4 regions of the Novosphingobium sp. NFX11 genome follow, and region 1 is predicted to be linked to each of the others. Evidence: riboswitches for the same ligand, from Rfam matches in the RefSeq annotation. Region 1 holds a riboswitch; each other region holds the start of a gene.
What was found. Region 1 has a riboswitch for cobalamin ahead of KZO24_RS16115 (TonB-dependent receptor plug domain-containing protein). Riboswitches for the same ligand answer to the same signal wherever they lie in the genome.
Positions count from the first base shown of each region.

Region 2: linked by a shared signal. The riboswitch ahead of KZO24_RS02275 (TonB-dependent receptor domain-containing protein) and the one ahead of KZO24_RS16115 (TonB-dependent receptor plug domain-containing protein) in region 1 are both predicted to bind cobalamin.
Region 3: linked by a shared signal. The riboswitch ahead of cobW (cobalamin biosynthesis protein CobW) and the one ahead of KZO24_RS16115 (TonB-dependent receptor plug domain-containing protein) in region 1 are both predicted to bind cobalamin.
Region 4: linked by a shared signal. The riboswitch ahead of KZO24_RS12400 (HoxN/HupN/NixA family nickel/cobalt transporter) and the one ahead of KZO24_RS16115 (TonB-dependent receptor plug domain-containing protein) in region 1 are both predicted to bind cobalamin.

Region 1 covers NZ_CP080384.1:3,131,264-3,135,660, forward strand. Annotated here, with positions in the region: gene cobT (nicotinate-nucleotide--dimethylbenzimidazole phosphoribosyltransferase) at 1-110, opposite strand, end outside; gene KZO24_RS16110 (DUF1636 domain-containing protein) at 107-514, opposite strand; gene KZO24_RS16115 (TonB-dependent receptor plug domain-containing protein) at 757-2,742, opposite strand; cobalamin riboswitch at 2,914-3,105, opposite strand; partial or broken gene KZO24_RS16120 (nucleotide-binding protein) at 3,178-3,696, shown strand; gene KZO24_RS16125 (hypothetical protein) at 3,957-4,397, shown strand, end outside.
Region 2 covers NZ_CP080384.1:455,504-459,900, forward strand. Annotated here, with positions in the region: gene KZO24_RS02270 (cell wall hydrolase) at 1-920, opposite strand, end outside; cobalamin riboswitch at 1,208-1,399, shown strand; gene KZO24_RS02275 (TonB-dependent receptor domain-containing protein) at 1,506-3,350, shown strand; partial or broken gene KZO24_RS02280 (helical backbone metal receptor) at 3,676-4,209, shown strand.
Region 3 covers NZ_CP080384.1:1,653,826-1,658,222, reverse strand. Annotated here, with positions in the region: gene cobN (cobaltochelatase subunit CobN) at 1-769, opposite strand, end outside; gene cobW (cobalamin biosynthesis protein CobW) at 1,002-2,051, opposite strand; cobalamin riboswitch at 2,238-2,485, opposite strand; gene fahA (fumarylacetoacetase) at 2,525-3,829, opposite strand; gene KZO24_RS08460 (sensor histidine kinase) at 3,978-4,397, opposite strand, start outside.
Region 4 covers NZ_CP080384.1:2,416,227-2,420,623, forward strand. Annotated here, with positions in the region: gene KZO24_RS12380 (ribonucleotide-diphosphate reductase subunit beta) at 1-147, opposite strand, end outside; gene KZO24_RS12385 (sigma-70 family RNA polymerase sigma factor) at 360-932, opposite strand; gene KZO24_RS12390 (hypothetical protein) at 1,073-1,333, opposite strand; gene KZO24_RS12395 (nuclear transport factor 2 family protein) at 1,589-1,987, shown strand; cobalamin riboswitch at 2,056-2,298, shown strand; gene KZO24_RS12400 (HoxN/HupN/NixA family nickel/cobalt transporter) at 2,485-3,537, shown strand; gene KZO24_RS12405 (hypothetical protein) at 3,874-4,320, opposite strand.

The DNA of each region.
Region 1 (4,397 bases):
TTGGTGAGGCGGGCCTGACGGTTCAGCGCGGCGGCGCGGCTGGCCTCGTCGGGTTCGGGCAGCGCGGCAAGGGCAGCGGCGAAGGAGGCGGGATCGGCGAAACGGGTCATGTGCAGACGTAGCCTTCCGGGGGCGTGCGGGTGATGAAGTGGCCCTTCACGCCTTGCGGCCATTCCTTGAAGGGCACGCGGCCGTGCTCGCTTTCGGCATGGCGCGCCGCATATTCGAGGATGGCGCGGGCGGCGTCTTCGTCCGGCATGAAGTCGCCCAGCACGTAGCCGACCTTGCCCGGTGCGCGGACGTGGACGGTGCAGTGGCGGCTGCAGGCGAAGAGGCAGGGCATGGCCTGGATCTGGACGCCCTGCAGGTCCGGGTCGGTGGCCTGAACGCTGCGCATCGCCGCTTCGAGCAGGGCGCCGCCCCGCTGGCCGGTCTCGTCCTCGCGGGCGTCGGCGGTGTGGCGGCAGGTGTTGCAGACGACCACCGAAGGGCCGGGAGGTACGGGGGTCAGCATGGGGGTGTTTCTCTTGAGGGCAGGCCCGCCCTGCTGCGGTTGAAAGCTAGTTTGTCATCCCCGCGAAGGCGGGGACCCAACTGATGCGGGTGCAACAGGCGAAGTCGGGAGATGGGTTCCCGCCTTCGCGGGAATGACGACGGTACTATCAAGGACGGTTCCGCTTCAGGCAGCGGGCTCCCAAGTCTTGGGCAAGTCTCCTCCCGCTTGCTGGAGGGGGCGGGGGTGGGCCTTCCTTGTCATCAGAACCGGCTGCGCACGCCGACGTAGACCGTCCGTCCCAGCGCGGAGTAACCCGCCGCCGTCTGGTAGTCCTTGTCGGTCAGGTTCTCGACGCGGCCTTGCAGCATCAGGTTCTCCTTGATCCGCACTTGCGCGCGAAAGTCGATCAGCCAGTAGTCGTCCAGCTTCGCGGTGCCGGTGGCGGCGTTGAAGGTCTCGCCCGAGTAGCGCGCCGCGACGCTGGCGCGAAGCCCTTGCGGCAGGTCGATGCCCGCTTCGGCATTGGCCATGTGGCGCGGTACGCGCTGCAGCTGGCGGCCATAAGTCGAGGCGCCTTCGGTGCGGTCCTCGGCGCGGGTCCAGCTGTAGTTGCCCTCGGCAAACAGCACGCCCAGCTTCGCAGACGCGGCGAGTTCCAGGCCGCTGGCCTTGGCCGTCTTGACGTTGGCGTAGTAGCCGAAGCGCGTGGTCGTGGTGCCGGGGATGTAGCAGGCGGTGGGGAGCGTGCCGCCTGAATCGCTAGCCGTCGGGCAGTAGGCGAAGTCGATCAGGTTGTCGGTGTCGCGCTGGAACCACGTGGCGGTGAGGCGCAGCGCCTCGCCGAAGTTCTGCTCGGCACCCACTTCCCAGCCCTTGGCCTTCTGCGGGGCGAGGTCGGCGGTGCCGTAGGCGCTGTACATCTGGTAGAGCGAGGGGGCCTTGAAACCCTCGTCATAGCTGGCGCGCAGCACCGTGGCGCCTTCGTTGGGGGTATAGGCCGCGCCCGCGCTCCACACGGTCTGCCCGCCGAAGCGCGACTGGTGATCGTAGCGCGCGCCGCCGTCGAGGGTGAGGCCCTTGACCGGGCTCACGCGCAGTTCGGCGTAGAGGCTGTCCATGTCCACCGCGTAGGGCGTCAGCGTATAGGGCGTGGCGGAGTTCGTCGGCGAGGCGGTGGTCATCCGCTGCTCCTCGCGCTCGGCGCCGAACACGGCCTGGATCGCGTCGCTGAAGGTGTAGGTGCCCTGGTACTCGTAGCGGCGCAGGCGGCCGTGCGCGTCGAAGGTGATCGCGCGGATCGAGCGGGTGGGGTCGAAGTTCTCCCGGTCGGTGACGTTCTGCAGCACCGCGACGCGGTTGACGAGCTTGCCGTCCAGCAGCGCGAAGTTGAGGCCGGCGTAACCCGACCATTCCTTCGTGGTGCCATAAGCGAGGGTGTCGCCCGAAGTGCCGTCGAAATCGTTCTTCCCGTCGGCCCAGTAGCCACGCAGGTCGAGGCTGACGCCGGGGGCGACGCGCACCGTGACGGTGCCGCTGGCGGCGCTGCGCTGGAAACCGTCGGCCTCGGTCCCGTTCGCGCGGGCGGAGATACCGTCGGTGGTGAAGCGCGAGGCGGAGAGGCGCCAGTCGATGAGGTCCGAGGTGCCGCCCACGCCCGCGCGGGCGGAGACGGTGTCATGGGTTCCCGCCTCAACGGCGAAGCTGCCTTCGAGCGGCTCGGTCGGGCGGCGGATGCGCACGTTGACGACACCGCCGGTCGCGTCGCTGCCCCACAGGATCGACTGCGGCCCGCGCAGGATCTCGATGCGGTCGACGTCGTCGAGCAGCAGGTTGGAGAAGCCGTAGCCGCCCGCCGTCGCCGAGGGATCGGACAAGCGCATGCCGTCGATCACCATCACGGTCTCGCCCGCATCGGCGCCGCGGATGCGCAGAGAAGTGGTGGTGCCGTATCCGCCGTTGCGCGACATCGAGACGCCGGGGGTACGCAGCAGGGCATCGGTCAGGGCGATGGGCTGCAGGGCGACGATCGCGGGCTCGCCCAGCACGGTCACGGTGGCGGAGACGCGCTCGATCGCGACGGGGGTGCGAAGCGCGCTGACGAGGATGTTGTCGGCCGCGCCTGGTGTACTCTCGGTGTCGCCAGGTGCCGTTGTGGTATCGTTGGGTGCCGCTGTGTCCGCAAGCGCCGGAGAGGCCGAAACGAGCAGCGTGATGGTGGCTGCGGTCGTGGCAAGGTACTGTTTCACTGGTATTCCTTCATGCAAACGGCGGTGCTCCGCCGGCTGGTGAAGGATCATGGGCAGTGGGCGCGGACAGACAGCGCGACACCTCCCGCAAGCCCCCTCAGGCCGCCGGAACGATGGCTGTCGTTGCGCGAGGAATGACTTCCCCGTTCGTCCGGCACACCCTGTCCGGTCGAAGAACGACGGCGACGGGCAGGTCTCCTGGCTCACGGGTCTTCGCCCATTTCGGCCGCCTTCTCAGGGACTTGCATCCCCAATGGCATGTGGCCGAACGGCTCTCCGCTTACAGTTGCAGGGGCAGCCCGGGTATTTCACCCGCGTTCCCTTTCAATCCCCTCGCGGGGAACCTGTCGCGGCGCGGCAAGTATCGTGCGCCGGGCTGCCGCGCAAGAGGCCAATGCTTGCGCCAACCTGCGGGAAACCATAGGTGCGGAGGCGATGGACACTCCGCGCCAAGACGATGCCCCGGCCTGCCCGGCCTACCTGATAAGCGCTCCGTCCTCGGGTCAGGGCAAGACGCTGGTGACCGCGGCATTGGCCCGAAGGCACCTCAAAGCGGGCAGAAAAGTGCGCGTTTTCAAGGTTGGGCCGGACTTCCTCGACCCCATGGTGCTCGAAGTCGCGAGTGGCGCGCCGGTCCATCAACTCGACCTTTTCATGTGCGGAGAAGCGCAGTGTCGCGCCCTTCTCCACGAAGCGGCGCACGAGGCCGAGCTGATCCTCGTCGAAGGCGCGATGGGCCTGTTCGACGGCGATCCCAGCGCCGCCGACCTCGCCGGGCGCTTCGGCCTTCCGGTGCTTGCGGTGGTCGATGGATCGGCGATGGCGCAGACTTTCGGGGCGGTGGTCCACGGTCTTGCGACGTATCGGCCGGGGCTGGAGGTCCATGCGGTGATCGCCAACCGCGTCGGCAGCGCGCGGCACGCGGAATTGCTGGAGCAGGGCGTGCCTCCGTCGGTGAAGTGGCTCGGCACTTTCCCGCGCGAGGCCGGAGTGACGCTGCCCGAGCGGCACCTCGGGCTGGTGCAGGCAGCCGAGGTCGCGGATCTCGACGCGCGACTGGATCGGGCGGCGAGCCTGCTGCCTGATGCCGTGCTGGACCTGCCGCCGCCGGTGAGCTTCCCGGCGCCCGAGGTCCCGGAGGAAAGCCCCAATCTGGGGGTCTGCGCATCGCCATCGCGCGGGACGAGGCTTTCGCCTTCATCTACCACGCCAACTTGCGATGGCTGGAACGGGCAGGCGCGCAGCTCGCCTTCTTCTCACCGCTTCATGACGCGCGATTGCCCGATTGCGAGGCGATCTGGCTCCCCGGAGGTTATCCGGAACTGCATCTGCAGACGCTTGCCGCCAATGCGCCGATGCTGGAAGCGATCCGGGCACATCATGCGGCGGACAGGCCGATTCTCGCCGAGTGCGGGGGCATGCTCTACGCCTGTGCATCGCTGACGGACGTAGAGGGGTATCGGGCCGATCTGCTCGGATTGCTGGAGGGGCACGCCGCGATGCAGCGGCGTTTCGCCGCCCTCGGCATGCAGCACATCGCGCTGCCGGGAGGGACCTTGCGCGGGCACACGTTTCATTATTCGCGGCTGGAAACCGGGCTCGTCCCGGAGGCTCGCGCCAGCACGCCGGACGGGCGGGACGGGGAAGCGCTCTAT
Region 2 (4,397 bases), 780 kb from region 1:
GCGCTGTCGTCATGGCGATGCGGAGCGGCCATCGGCTCGCCGCCGAGGTAGGCGAAGCGGAACGTCGCCGCGCTGCCCGCCTCGCCGCGCAGCGCGTAGAAGCGGTGCGCGCCGATGGTGGAAAGGTACTGCAGGCTCGGCGCCCAGTAGGGGTTCACCTGGACGGTATGATAATGCGTGGCGAGGCCGATCGGCGTGTAGACGTAGCCTGCCAGCGCCTGGCGCGCGACGTTTTCGGCGCGGTCCCAGAACATGCGCTGCGGGCGGCGGGCGAGCGAGCCGTCGCAGGTGAACGAGAACTGGCAGCCGGTCGAACGTTCCGACCCCTCGTAGACGACGCCGCAGACGGTCTTGGGATAAGCCGGGTGGGCCATGCGGTTGAGCACGACTTGCGCCACCGCGCGCTGGCCCGCGTCGGGCTCGCTCGCGGCTTCGTAGTAGATCGCGGCGGTCATGCACTGCAGCGCGCGGGTGCGGTCGACGCCGGAGTTGTCGATGTAGATCGGCCGCGCGGTAGCCAGCGGGCCGGAGACACTGTCGTCGGCGTCGGAGCGGATGCCTTCGCCGACCTGCAGCGGGGCCTTCTCGGCTTCGAGGTAATAGAAGGCCGAGCCGGGGAAACTAGCGCCCGCCTGCTCGAACGGCATGGGCAGTGCTTCGGCGCCTTGCGGGGCGGCGTCGGCGATGGCGAAGCTGTCCCAGCCTTCCGGCGCGGCGAAGGCGGGAAGGGCGACGGCGGCGAGTGCGGTCACGGCGAAAGTCCAGCGGCGGCGCAGGACGACCGGGCGGTGCCCGATAGAGCGGGCACGGCGCGGGTAGCGGCCGACGAAATCGCGCGGGCGTTCGAACGGAGCGCCTTGCGAATCCATCACCGGCGCCGGGGCGGCGTCTGGTCCGGGAATGGAAGGGGCAGGGCTCACTCGGTTCCTTTCGGCCGCAATTCGGCAGCACCGGCCTAGCCTGTGCCCGGTGCGCGCGCATCCGGGCATTCCGGGCCGTCCCGTTGCGGTACAGCCACGCTCTGTACGCTTAAGGGCTTAAGATTTGGCTGCACCCCGTCGTCCCGGACTTGATCCGGGACCGTTGGCCGTGAACGGCCGTCCTTGCGGCGTGGCGCCTTGCCCATGGCTCGCGTCTAAAGACAGCCACCGGTCCCGGATCGAGTCCGGGACGACGAATGCTTGCCAACCCCTGTATGCCGCACTATCCGCGCGGTTACGTCATGGGTTGCCCGCAAGGGCCTAAGAGGGAAGCCGGGTGCGAATACCGGCGCTGCCCCCGCAACTGTGACCGGGGAGGCCGCCTCCACCATGCCACTGGCCCGTATGAGGGCCGGGAAGGCGGATGGCGCGACTGACGATCCGGGAGCCAGGAGACCTGCCCGAGACGGTCGTTCCGCAGCCGGACGGGGTTCTTCCGGATGCAGCGAGTGTGACGCGCCATGAGGAAGGCGCGCATGCCTCCGCCGTGAACGGCACAAGCACGTTCAAAGGTTCGGAGGACATATGAAGTATCTGTTTCTGCTCGGCACCGCGCTTGCGGTGAGTACGCCTGCGCTGGCACAGGATGACGAGCCGCTGCTGCTCGACACGCATCCGCGCACGGACATCACGGTCACGGCCACGCGCACCCCGACGCCCCTTAGCCAGGTCGGCCAGTCCGTCAGCGTCGTCACCCGCGACCAGATCGAGCGCACGCAGGCGACCACCGCCACTGACGTGCTTGCCCGCATCCCCGGCATCTCGACCGTGCAGTCGGGCGGTTTCGGCCAGCCCGCGAGCGTTTTCGTGCGCGGTGCCGAGAACGCGCAGTCGCTGGTGCTGATCGACGGCGTGCGCATCAACGATCCCGGCGACGTCGGCGGCGGCTTCGACTTCGGCGCGCTGCCGATCGGCCAGTTCGACCGTGTCGAGGTCGTGCGCGGTTCCTCGGGAGTGCTGTGGGGCAGCCGCGCGGTGGGCGGCGTCATCAACTTCATCACCGCCCGCCCGACCGAACAGTGGACCGCGCGCGGCCAGGCCGAGTATGGCTGGCGCGACCGCAAGCAGGCGAGTGTCTCGGCGGCGGGTCTCGTCGGCCCGGTCGGGCTGACGCTGGGCGGCAACTGGCTCAAGGGCGACGGTTTCTCTGCCTTCAACGAGCGCCGCGGCGGCACAGAGAAGGACGGCTTCGAGAGCAAGAGCGCCAATGCCCGCGCCTCGATCGAGTTCGCGCCGGGCCTCTCGGCCGATGCGGGCGGGTTCTACACCAAGGCGAACTACGATTACGACAACACCGGCGCCGATGCCCTCAACGTCGGGATGAAGCGCGATACGCTGGGCTATGCGAACTTGCGCTATGCGGGCCTCGACGGAAGGCTGAACGCACGTGTCGGCTATGGCATCAACGACACGCGCCGCATCTCCGATGACGCGGTGTTCGGCCCCTACACCACCAACGGCCGCACCGAGCGCTTCGAGGGCCAGGTCAGCTTCGCGCCCATCGAGCAGGCCAGCGTGCTGGTCGGCGGCGAGACCGAGAAGCAGAAGTTCGACGACAACTATGGCTCGAAGGATTCGACCACCATCGACAGCCTGTTCGGCAACCTGACGCTGCGTCCGTTCGCCGGCCTGACGCTGAACGGCGGCCTGCGCTACGACGACAACTCGGACTTCGGCGACCGCACGACCTTCGCCGCCAACGGCGCCTGGGTGATCGGCGGCGGCGACAGCGCCCCGGTCCTGCGGGCCAGCTACGGCGAGGGTTTCAAGGCGCCCTCGCTCTACCAGCTCTACACCAACGCGGGCTTCCGCGCGCTCGATCCCGAGACGTCGAAAAGCTGGGATGTGGGCCTGGAGCAGCCCTTCGCCGAAGGGACCGGCCGCTTCACGCTGACCTACTTCGATCGCAAGACGAAGAACCTGATCGACTATGATCTCGCGAACTGGAACTACTACAACGTCGGCCGCTCGCGGGCGCAGGGTGTGGAACTGGGGATGCAGGTGACCGACTGGCAGGGCTTCGATGTGAACCTCGCCTATACCTACCTAGACGCCGTCAACGAGGACACCGGCGCGCAGCTGGCGCGTCGTCCGAAGAGCAATCTCTACGCCAGCATCGACAAGGCCTGGGCGGTCGGTCTGAAGCTCGGCGCGGACCTGCGCGTCGGCGGCGGGCGCTACGACGATACCGCGAACACGCAGTACGTTGGTGGCAACGTAGTCGTGGGCCTGCGCGGCGCCTTCGCGGTGACGCACAACGTCGAGGTCTATGGCCGCGTCGAGAACCTGTTCGACGAGCATTACGAAGTGGTGCGCACGTACGGCACGCCGGGGCGCTCGGCCTATGCCGGCATCCGCGTGAAGATGTGAGCGAAAGGGCGGTTCCCGGCAGGCGTCGTCCCGGACTTGTTTCGGGACCGCTGGCCGTGGACCGCCCTCCTTGCAATGGTTCCCTGACCCCTCGTCATTGCGAGCGCAGCGAAGCAATCCAGGGCAGTTTGCGCGGCCCTGGATTGCTTCGCTGCGCTCGCAATGACGAGGAGCACGAGCGCAAGCGGGCTTCGGGTGGCTTGCCGTTACCCCGCTGCTCCTGACGCTCGCCGCCTGCCAACCCTGGTCGGACCCGCCGGTCGAGGGATCGGTGCGGCCGCGCATCGTTTCGCTCAACCCCTGCACCGACGCGGTGCTGGCGGAGGTGACGTCGCCGGGGCAACTGTTGGCGATCTCCCACTACAGCCACGATCCCTCGGCCAGTTCGATGGATCTCGCCCGCGCCGCGCAGTTCGCCGAAGTGTCGGACGCGGTGGAGGATGTCGTCGCGCTCGAACCCGATGTCGTGGTGGCGAGCAGCTACACGCCGCCGGCCACCGCGCAGGCCCTGCGCGACATGGGGCTGGAGGTCGTGCTCGAGCCGCTTCCCGCCGACCTTCCCGAAGCGCTCGCGCAAGTGCGGCGGCTGGCGAAGCTGGCGGGCAATCGTTCGGAAGGGGAGGAACTGGCCGGGCGGATGGAGGCTGCCGTCGCCCGTGCCAAGCCGCCGACCGGCGTGCGGCCGGTGCAGGCGCTGCTGTGGGAATCCGGGGGCATCGTCGCAGGCGACCACACGCTGATCGCCGATCTCATGCGCCGCGCCGGGTTTGCCAATGCCGCTGCCGCGCGCGGGCTTGCTCAGGCCGATTACCTGCCGCTGGAACGCGTGGTGGCCGATCCGCCGCGCGTGGTCTTCACCGTGGGGTCGCCCGCCGGCGAGGAGGACCGGATGCTGCGCCATCCCGCTCTCGCCAAAGTCCGGGGCATGATCCGCGCGCCGCTCGACCGTTCGTTGATCTGGTGCGGCGGGCCGACCGTACCCAAGGCACTGGCCCGGTTCGCGCAAGTGCGGCGATCTCTCGATAACCCCAGGCCCTTCGACAAGCT
Region 3 (4,397 bases), 1.5 Mb from region 1:
CGGCCATCAGGCCGCCGAGCCAGTCGATGGCGAAAGGCTCTCGCAGCGCGCGGACATGGACGGCGGCGACGTTGAACCCGCGCATTTGCAATGCGGCGACCATCGCGTCCACGGCGTCGAGCGTGCCCGCGATCATCAGCGCGCGGTAGAATACCAGCAGCACGACAGAGGCGTCGGGGCGCCATGATGCGCGCAAGTCGGCCAAGCTCGGCCGGTCCACGCCTTGCAGATAGAGCCCCGCGTCGGCCACCGGCACCGGGTCGTCCGGCTGGCCGCAGTCCTCGCCGATCAGCCGCGCGGCGGTGCGGAGGAACGACAGGGCATTCGCGCTGCCGCCCTGCCGCAGATAGTCGCGGAGGTGCTCGACCGTCTCGGCGGGGAGGGTGGAGGCGACTGTCAGCGTCGGATCATCCTCGCGCCCGTCGGCGATGGCGGCGAAGGCGATGCCCTTCTCGCGGGCGATCAGGGCGATTTCGTCGATGCCGTAGGGCCAGTAGCTCTTGCCGCCGAGCAGCACCACGCACACGAATTTTGCGTGGGCGATCACCTTCTCGACGTAGAGATCGACCGAATACGGGTGCCGCAACTGCAGCAGGTTGGCGAGGCGGACGCTGGGCGCGCCCTCCGGCAGCCCTGCCGCTGCCTTGGCGAAGCAGGCGAGTTCGCTGTCCGCCACCGTCAGGATGACGATGTCGCCCGGAGGCTGGTCGAGGTCGATCGCCTCCTCGCCGTTGGAGATCGTGCCCGGGGTGGCGGAAAGCAGGTGCATTAGGCGGCGCTCGCCGGGCTGACGGCAGAGCTAACCGCCCTGGATTGCTTCACCCGCTGCGCGGGTTCGCAATGACGAAGGAGGGGGTAGAGCCGGAGGTCTTCGTTCAACGCCCGTCCGCTTCCCAACCGCTCGTCATTGCGAGCGCAGCGAAGCAATCCAGGGCGGTTCGCGCGGCTCTGGATTGCCGCGCGGCTGCGCCGCTCGCAATGACGAAGGGAGAGAGAAGGAATCACGCCGGGACCGAACCCAGCACGCCTGCCAGCGCGGCTTCGATGGCGGCCTGATCGAGCCCCTTCTGGCCGATCACCACCAGCTGCGTGCGGCGCGGTTCTTCGGGCTTCCACGCGCGGTCGAAGAAGTGCTGGATGCGCGGGCCGACGCCCTGCAGCACGAGGCGGCTGGGCTTGCCCGCCAGCGCGACCATGCCCTTCACGCGCAGCACGTCATGCGCGGCGATCTGTTCCTTCATGCCCGCCAGCAGCGCGTCGAGATCGGCCACTTCGCCGCCGTTCAGGATGAAGGTGTCGAAGTCGTCATGGTCGTGATCGTCGTCGAGGCCGTCGATGTGCGACTTGCGGCTGTCGAGGTCGTCCTCGGCCGCCGCGACGATGCCGAGCAGCGCGGCGATGTCGACCGCGCCGTGGTCCGCGCGCACGATCTTGACGCCGGCGCGCGTCTCGGCGGCGACGGTCTTCTCGACTTCGGCCAGCACGTCCGCATCGACGAGGTCGGTCTTGTTGAGCACCACCATGTCGGCGCAGCCCAGCTGTTCCTCGAACAGTTCCTCGAGCGGGCTGTCGTGGTCGAGGTTGGGATCGGCGGCGCGGGCGGCGGCGAGGGCTTCCTCGTCCGTGGCGAAGCGACCGGCGGCGACGGCATCGGCGTCGATCAGGGCGATCACGCCGTCCACCGTCGCGCGGGTGCGGATGTCCGGCCACTGGAAGGCCTTGACCAGTGGCTTGGGCAGCGCGAGGCCCGACGTCTCGATGATGATGTGGTCGGGCGGGGTCTCGCGGTCGAGCAGCTTCTGCATCGTCGGCAGGAAGTCGTCGGCCACGGTGCAGCAGATGCAGCCATTGGCGAGTTCGAGGATATCGTCCTCGGGGCAGGCCTCGTCGTTGCAGCCCTTGACCAGTTCGCTGTCGACGCCGACGTCGCCGAACTCGTTGATGACGAGGGCGAGGCGGCGGCCCTTCGCGTTCTGCAGCAGGTGGCGGATCAGCGTGGTCTTGCCGGCGCCGAGGAAGCCGGTGATGACGGTGGTGGGTACTTTGCTCAAGGCTCTCAACTCCCGCGCCGGCGACTTCTCGCGGCGGGGCGTACCGGCGCTTTCGCGCCGGCGCGGGGCAGGGGCGACGGACAGGCGCGAAGACGCCCGGCGACCTGCTCCGCTGCGGCCCCTAAGCCGCATGCGTGTCGTCGCTCAGACGGTGAACCGTGCCGCAGCCATCCCCTGGACCAAGGCAAGAGCGACCAGACGCCGGCAGGTCTCCTGGCTCGCGGGTCAACGCATCGATGCACGGCCTTCCCGAAGCCTCGCATGTCGCAGCGTCCGGCCTCAGTGGCTGCCTCCCCGCACGGTGAGGGGGAAGCGATGTGCATCGCGCTCGCCGCTTACAGTTGCAGGGACAGCTGCGGATCTCGAACGGCGAACCGTTCCCACCGCCTTCCCTTTTAAGCCCCTTGCGGGGCACCGGCGCGATCTTGTTCCCGGCGGATACCGGGAGGCAGGGGTGGGCGCAAGTGTTGGTTTCAGCGTGCCGGAAGGATGCGGGCGCGGCATTCTCCGAAACCGATGGAAACGAAGCCCTCAGCGGCGGCGGTGGCGGTGATGGAGATTTCGTCGCCGTCCTCCAGGAACGTGCGGGTCTCGCCACTGGCCAAGGTGAGGGGCGACTTGCCGCCCTGCGACAATTCCATGAGGCTGCCGAAACCCTCCCGCTCGGGAGCGGAAATCGTGCCGGTGCCGAGCAGGTCGCCGGGCGTCAGGTTGCAGCCGTTGGATGCATGGTGCGCGACCATCTGGTTCACCGTCCAGTACATGTTGGTCGCCGGGCCGTGGCTGAGGCGATGGGGCGGAAGCCCGGCCTTGCGCATGGCCTGCGTGGTCAGGTGGACCTGCAGCATGACGCCCAGCGCGCCGTGGGCCTGATCATCCGCGTCAGACAGATAGGGCAGGGGCTGCGGGTCGCCTTCCGGTCGGGGCGGCTGGGCCGCGCGGAAGGGCGCGAGGGCTTCGGGCGTGACGACCCATGGCGAAATCGTCGAGTGGAAGTTCTTCGACAGGAACGGGCCGAGCGGCTGGTATTCCCACCCCTGCACATCGCGCGCGGACCAGTCGTTGAGCAGGCAGAAACCGGCGATATGCTGCGCAGCATCGGTGATCGGCACGGGCTCGCCGAGGTCGTTGCCGCGGCCTATCCAGACGCCCATCTCCAGTTCGTAGTCGAGCCTTGCAGTCGGCGCGAAGATCGGCGCATCGGCCTCGGGCGGCTTGCGCTGGCCGGTGGGGCGCACGACCGGAACACCCGAGGGACGGATCGAGGACGCGCGGCCGTGGTAGCCGATCGGCACATGCTTGTAGTTGGGCAGCAGCGGGTTGTCCGGGCGGAACTGGCGGCCGATGTTGTTGGCGTGATGGATACCGACATAGAAGTCGGTGTAGTCGCCGATGCGTGTCGGCAGGTGCAGCATGCAGGCTTCGACCGGGTGCAGCATGGGCTCGATGACCGGGCGGCGGGTTTCGTCGCAGAGCAGGTCGGAGAGGGCATGGCGCAGGGGGCGGCGGTCTTGCGCGGGGATGGCCAGCAGGCGGGCCATGTCCGCATCGCTGCAGATTTCGGCGAGGTTTGCGGGGACGAGGCCTGCTGTGGCCAGTGCACGGATGTCCAGGATCTGGTCGCCGATCGCAACACCGATCCGCGTCGGTGTCTCTTCTGAGGTGGAGAACACACTGAAGGGCAGGTTCTGGACCGGGAAGTCGTGGTGGCCGTCGGCGCTGTCGACCCAGCTTTTGCGGGCAGGGTCATGGGTTTCGTCGATGGTCCACCAGTTCACAGGTCGCTCTCCATATTCTCTCATCGTCCCGGACTTGATCCGGGACCGCTGGCCGTGAAAAGCCCACCTTTCGATGGGCCGTCCCGCGGCAAGCTCGCATCTAAAGACTGCCAGCGGTCCCGGATCAAGTCCGGGACGACGATCTTCGTCAACCCATTGGCGGCTGGGGCACATCCAGGCGCGCGATCAGGCCGCCTTCGGGCGCGGCGGCGAAGGAAAGCTGGCCGTCGAAGCGCGCCATCAGCCGGTGCGCGGTCGGGATGCCGAGGCCGAAGCCCTTGGTGTCCCGCGCCCGCGCCGCGTCGAGGCGGAAGAACGGGTCGAGGATCGCCTCGAAATAGGCGGAAGGGATGCCCGGTCCGGAATCGGCGATCTCGATGCGCCAGTGCCCTTCGTGGCGGAGCACGGCGACCTGAGCCTCGCCGCCGAACTGGATGGCGTTCTCCACCAACGCCGCCAGCGCCAGTTCCACCGGCTCGCGGAAGGTCCGGGCGAGGGTGGGGACGGAGGCATCGAAGCGGGCGCGCGTCCCGTAAGGGTGCAGCACGTGCGCGACCACTTCGGTGAG
Region 4 (4,397 bases), 720 kb from region 1:
CGAGATGTTCTGCACCCAGTCGCGGCAGTCCTCGCCCAGAGGCACTTCCTCGGGCAGCCAGTGGACCTGCTGCTGGATCTTCCAGTAGTCGTAAGCCCAGGGATATTCGAAGGGCTTGTAGGTCTTGCGGGCTTCGAGAAGGGACATGGGCGGCTCCGGTGGATCGTCTGAAATTGCGTTCACCCACAACGCTTTCACGCTTGGGCGGAAAGGCCAGAGATAGGCAAGATCGCGCGCAAATCGAGTGCGTGAATCATCTTCCCACAGGAATATGTGGGGGCAAGGAAAAAGTGCAGCCCCAAGGGGTTGTGGGTGTGATTAATTTCGCCGCCCTCGCATGAATCCCCGGATTGTGCCGGTCAGAGGACTTCGGCGACGCCTTTCAGGCTCTCTCCCAGCTTGTCGATCGCCTGCGCTTTCAGCTGGTGCACACGCGGGATCGAAACTTGCAAGACCTCGGCGATCTCAGCGAGGTTCAGTTCCTCGACGAAGTAGAGCTGCACGATCAGCTTGAGCCGATCCGGCAGGTCGGTGATCGCCGCGATGACCGCGCCGCACATCTCGACATCGACCAGCATCGCGAAGCTGTCAGGCGTTTCCGTGGCGCAGGTCATCGACTGATCGGAATAGACCTTGTCAATCGGCTCGAAGCGCATCGGGCGGGCGGCGTCCTGCAGCGAAACCAATTCGCACTCGCCAATGCCCATCGCCTGTGCCAGTTCGTCGGGCCTCGGATCGCGGCCGAGCCAGCCCCGGAGCTGCGTCTCTTTGTCGGCCAGCATGCGGCGTCGCTCGGACGTCCCGCGCGTGCCCGGCGCGGCGCACGAGGTCCAACATCGCCCCCTCACCCGCATCTTGGCGTAGGCGGCGAAGCCGTCCTCAGTCTGAAGGTCGCGCATCTGCACGCATTCGGTGAGGGCCGCCAGGCCCAACTGCGCTAGATCCTCTCCGGGCGGCCCGATGCCGTGGACGTACCAGGCTTACCGCTTAACCATCGGCAGGAGGCGGCGAACCCGGTCGGCCACGTTGCCCTCGTTAGCGCTGCGGGCGGAAAAGGACATCTGGTCGATATTCATGCGACCCAACTTTCTTCGGAGGCGCTTTCTTCAACGGGGGCGGAAAGGCCCATCGCATCATGGGGCCGGCCGGCGCAGCCGATCTCGTCGATCACTTCGATCGGCTGCGCCGCAGGCATTCGGAGATCGAGGGGACCAGGCACAGCAGCGCGGCGAGCGCGCGAAGTGCTGGGCTCCACCACTAGTGCCAGCGGCAGGGAATGCACGACGGCATCGCCGAAGACCGCTTCCACCGCATCGAGGGCGCGGCCGACCACGAAGCGCTAATCCCCACCGACCCGCATGACCCGAGGAACCGGTGGATTTCGGTGTCGGTGATGGATTGAGGAGGTGCGACTGACTGCTGGGGCTTCGACAAGCTCAGGGTGAGCGGCAGTAGCGCAAACCTCCAAACCCGCTCAGGCTGAGCTTGTCGAAGCCCCGAGCCCAAACGCATCCATTGCCACCGCGATGCCCCTCCCCTTGCTTCGCCTCCCGCATCACCACACCCTCCCCGCAAAAGGGAGAGCCTCATGCAATTCACCGGCCCCGCCGAGGACCGCGCCGCCATCCGCGAACTGATGGAGACGTACGCCGACGCCGCATCGCGGATCGACAAGGCGCAGTGGCTCGATTGCTGGGCGCCCGATGCCGAGTGGATCACCAGCCACGCCGAAGTCCGGGGCCACGAGGCCCTCTCCCGCACCTGGGACGATCTGTTCGCCACGATGGAGGCGATGGTCTTTTTCGCCATGCCCGGCGCGATCCAGGTTTCGGGCGACACTGCCAAGGGCCGCTGCCACGTGCGCGAAATCGCCCGGATCGAAGGCAAGGTGATGAAATTCGCCGCCCGCTACGACGACGAACTCGTCCGCCATGGCGCGCGCTGGCGCTTCGCCCGGCGCATTTACGCCATGAACATCGCCGAATAGCGCGCGCCTCTTGCGGCGGGACGGCCGCGCGATTAGGAAAGCCGCGTCGAAGCGCTCATCCCGAGCCTTTCGACAAAGATCGCGCCGGTGCCCCGCAAGGGGCTTAAAAGGGAACGCGGTGAGGATGTTCTCATCCAAATCCGGGGCTGTCCCTGCAACTGTAAGTGGCGAGCGCGATGCATAGGCCGGTGCCCCGAAGGTGGACACCGGCAGCCACTGGGCCGGACGCTGCGACATGCGAGGCCACGGGAAGGCCATGCATCAAGCGATGACCCGCGAGCCAGGAGACCTGCCTGCGTCCGGTCGCTCTTGCCTTGGTCCAGGGGATGGCCGCGGCACGGAACTGTCCGTCTGAGCGACGCAACGTGCGGCGGGGGCCGCATCGGCGCGAGGGACGCCGGGCGCTGCCGCGTCCGTCCGGGGCCTCCCGTGCCGACCGCGCCGACGGCGCGGCAGTCCCCGTCAGGTCGCCGACGCGAAGACGGATCATGACGCCGATGTCGCCTGCGAAAACCCCTCTAAAGAGCCGGATAACTGTGCTCTTTTCCGTACTTGTCGCCGCCAACCTCCTCGTTTGGGGCTGGGCCTTCAGCCTGTTCCACGCCAGCCCGGTGATGCTGGGCACCGCCCTCCTCGCCTGGAGCCTCGGCCTGCGCCACGCCGTCGACGCCGACCACATCGCCGCCATCGACAACGTCACTCGCAAGCTGATGCAGGAGGGCCAGCGCCCGATCACCGTGGGCCTGTGGTTCGCGCTCGGCCATTCCGCCATTGTCCTGATCGCCGCGACTACCATCGCGCTGGCAGCAGGCACTCTCGATGATTTCGAGGCGTTCGGCCGCTCGGGCGGGGTGATCGCCACGATCATTTCGGCGACCTTCCTGTTCCTGATCGCGATCATGAACCTCGCGATCCTGCGCGGGGTCTGGCAGCGCTTCGTCGAAGTACGGCGCGGCGGGACCTATGCCGAGGAAGACCTTGACATGCTGCTCGCCGGGCGCGGGCTGATCGCGCAGATCCTGCGCCCCGTGTTCCGGCTGGTGCGCCATGCCTGGCACATGGCGCCGCTCGGTTTCCTGTTCGGCCTCGGTTTCGACACCGCCACCGAAGTCGCCATCCTCGGTCTGTCCGGCGCCCATGCGGCAGACGGGATTTCGTTGGGCTCGGTACTTGTATTCCCGGCGCTGTTCGCAGTTGGCATGGCGCTGGTCGATACCGCCGACGGCGTCATCATGCTGGGGGCCTACGAGTGGGCCTTCGTCAAGCCGATCCGCAAGCTCTACTACAACATCGTCATCACGGCCATCTCCGCCATGGTGGCGCTGGTGATCGGCTCGATCCAGACCGCCGCGCTGCTGTCGGAGAAATTCGGGCTGGAGGGCGGCGTATGGTCCGGGGCGGCCTCGCTTTCGGAGCAGTTCAACACGCTGGGATTCCTGATCATCGGCCTGTTCGTGGTGTGCTGGTTACTGAGCTGGGCCGTGTTCCGCTGGGGCGGGCTGGACTCGGTAGAGATGCGGGCAACGGCCAACCCACCCCGCTGCGACTAGGTCGCAAACGACCAACCCTCGGTCCCTCCCGCAAGCGGGAGGGACCGAGAGTGGATCTTTTTCAACGCAAGAAAGCCCGGACCATGAGGAACCACGGCCTTTTCGAGATCTTCCGGGACAGGAAGGCTCTACATAACATTGCGTTATTAGTGCAGCAGCGAGAGGACGCTCTACTGGCTCTGGTTGGCCCGTGCGAGCATCGCGGTGTGGCCCTTCGGTCGTCAATGCCTATGTCACCACCAAAGTGGACGGCGCACCCGTCGTCATCCCCTCCCGGCCGGGCTTCTGACGGGACAGTTCGGGGAAACCTGTCAGCCCGGCTGCCGGTTCAGGCTGTCAGTGAAGGCGGATGGAAGTCGAGGCCAACTGGACATCAGCGGCATGCGGCGCGCGCTCGCCCTTCGCCAGCACCGCAGCGACGTGCCCGGCCAGCATCGCCAGCGCAAGCGTCGAGCCCTCAGCAATGGCCTCCTCGGAGCCGCCCGGCGGCACCACGGTCGCAAGGCAGGTGTCGTGACTGCCGCGCGACAGCATGAAGGGCATGTCCGGGCCGATGATCTCAAGCACGGCGCTCATCGCCGCGCCGCATTCGAGCATCGCATCGATACGCACACGGTCGAGCGGTATGGCACCGTCGATGCCGACGCCGTCCAACAAGGCCAGCGCTTCGCGAATACGGTCGATCTCCTCGCACGCGGCACTGCCCGCGCAATCGTGGAGGAAGTCACGCAGACGCCTCGCATGAGCGCGATCGCCGCCGACATTGTTCGAAGTACTTGCCATTGCCTTATCGTTTTCTTTCGCGTCCGAAGGGTGCGCCACAGTCCCCAGACGTGGCCCGGCGTCAATACGCAGTTCCA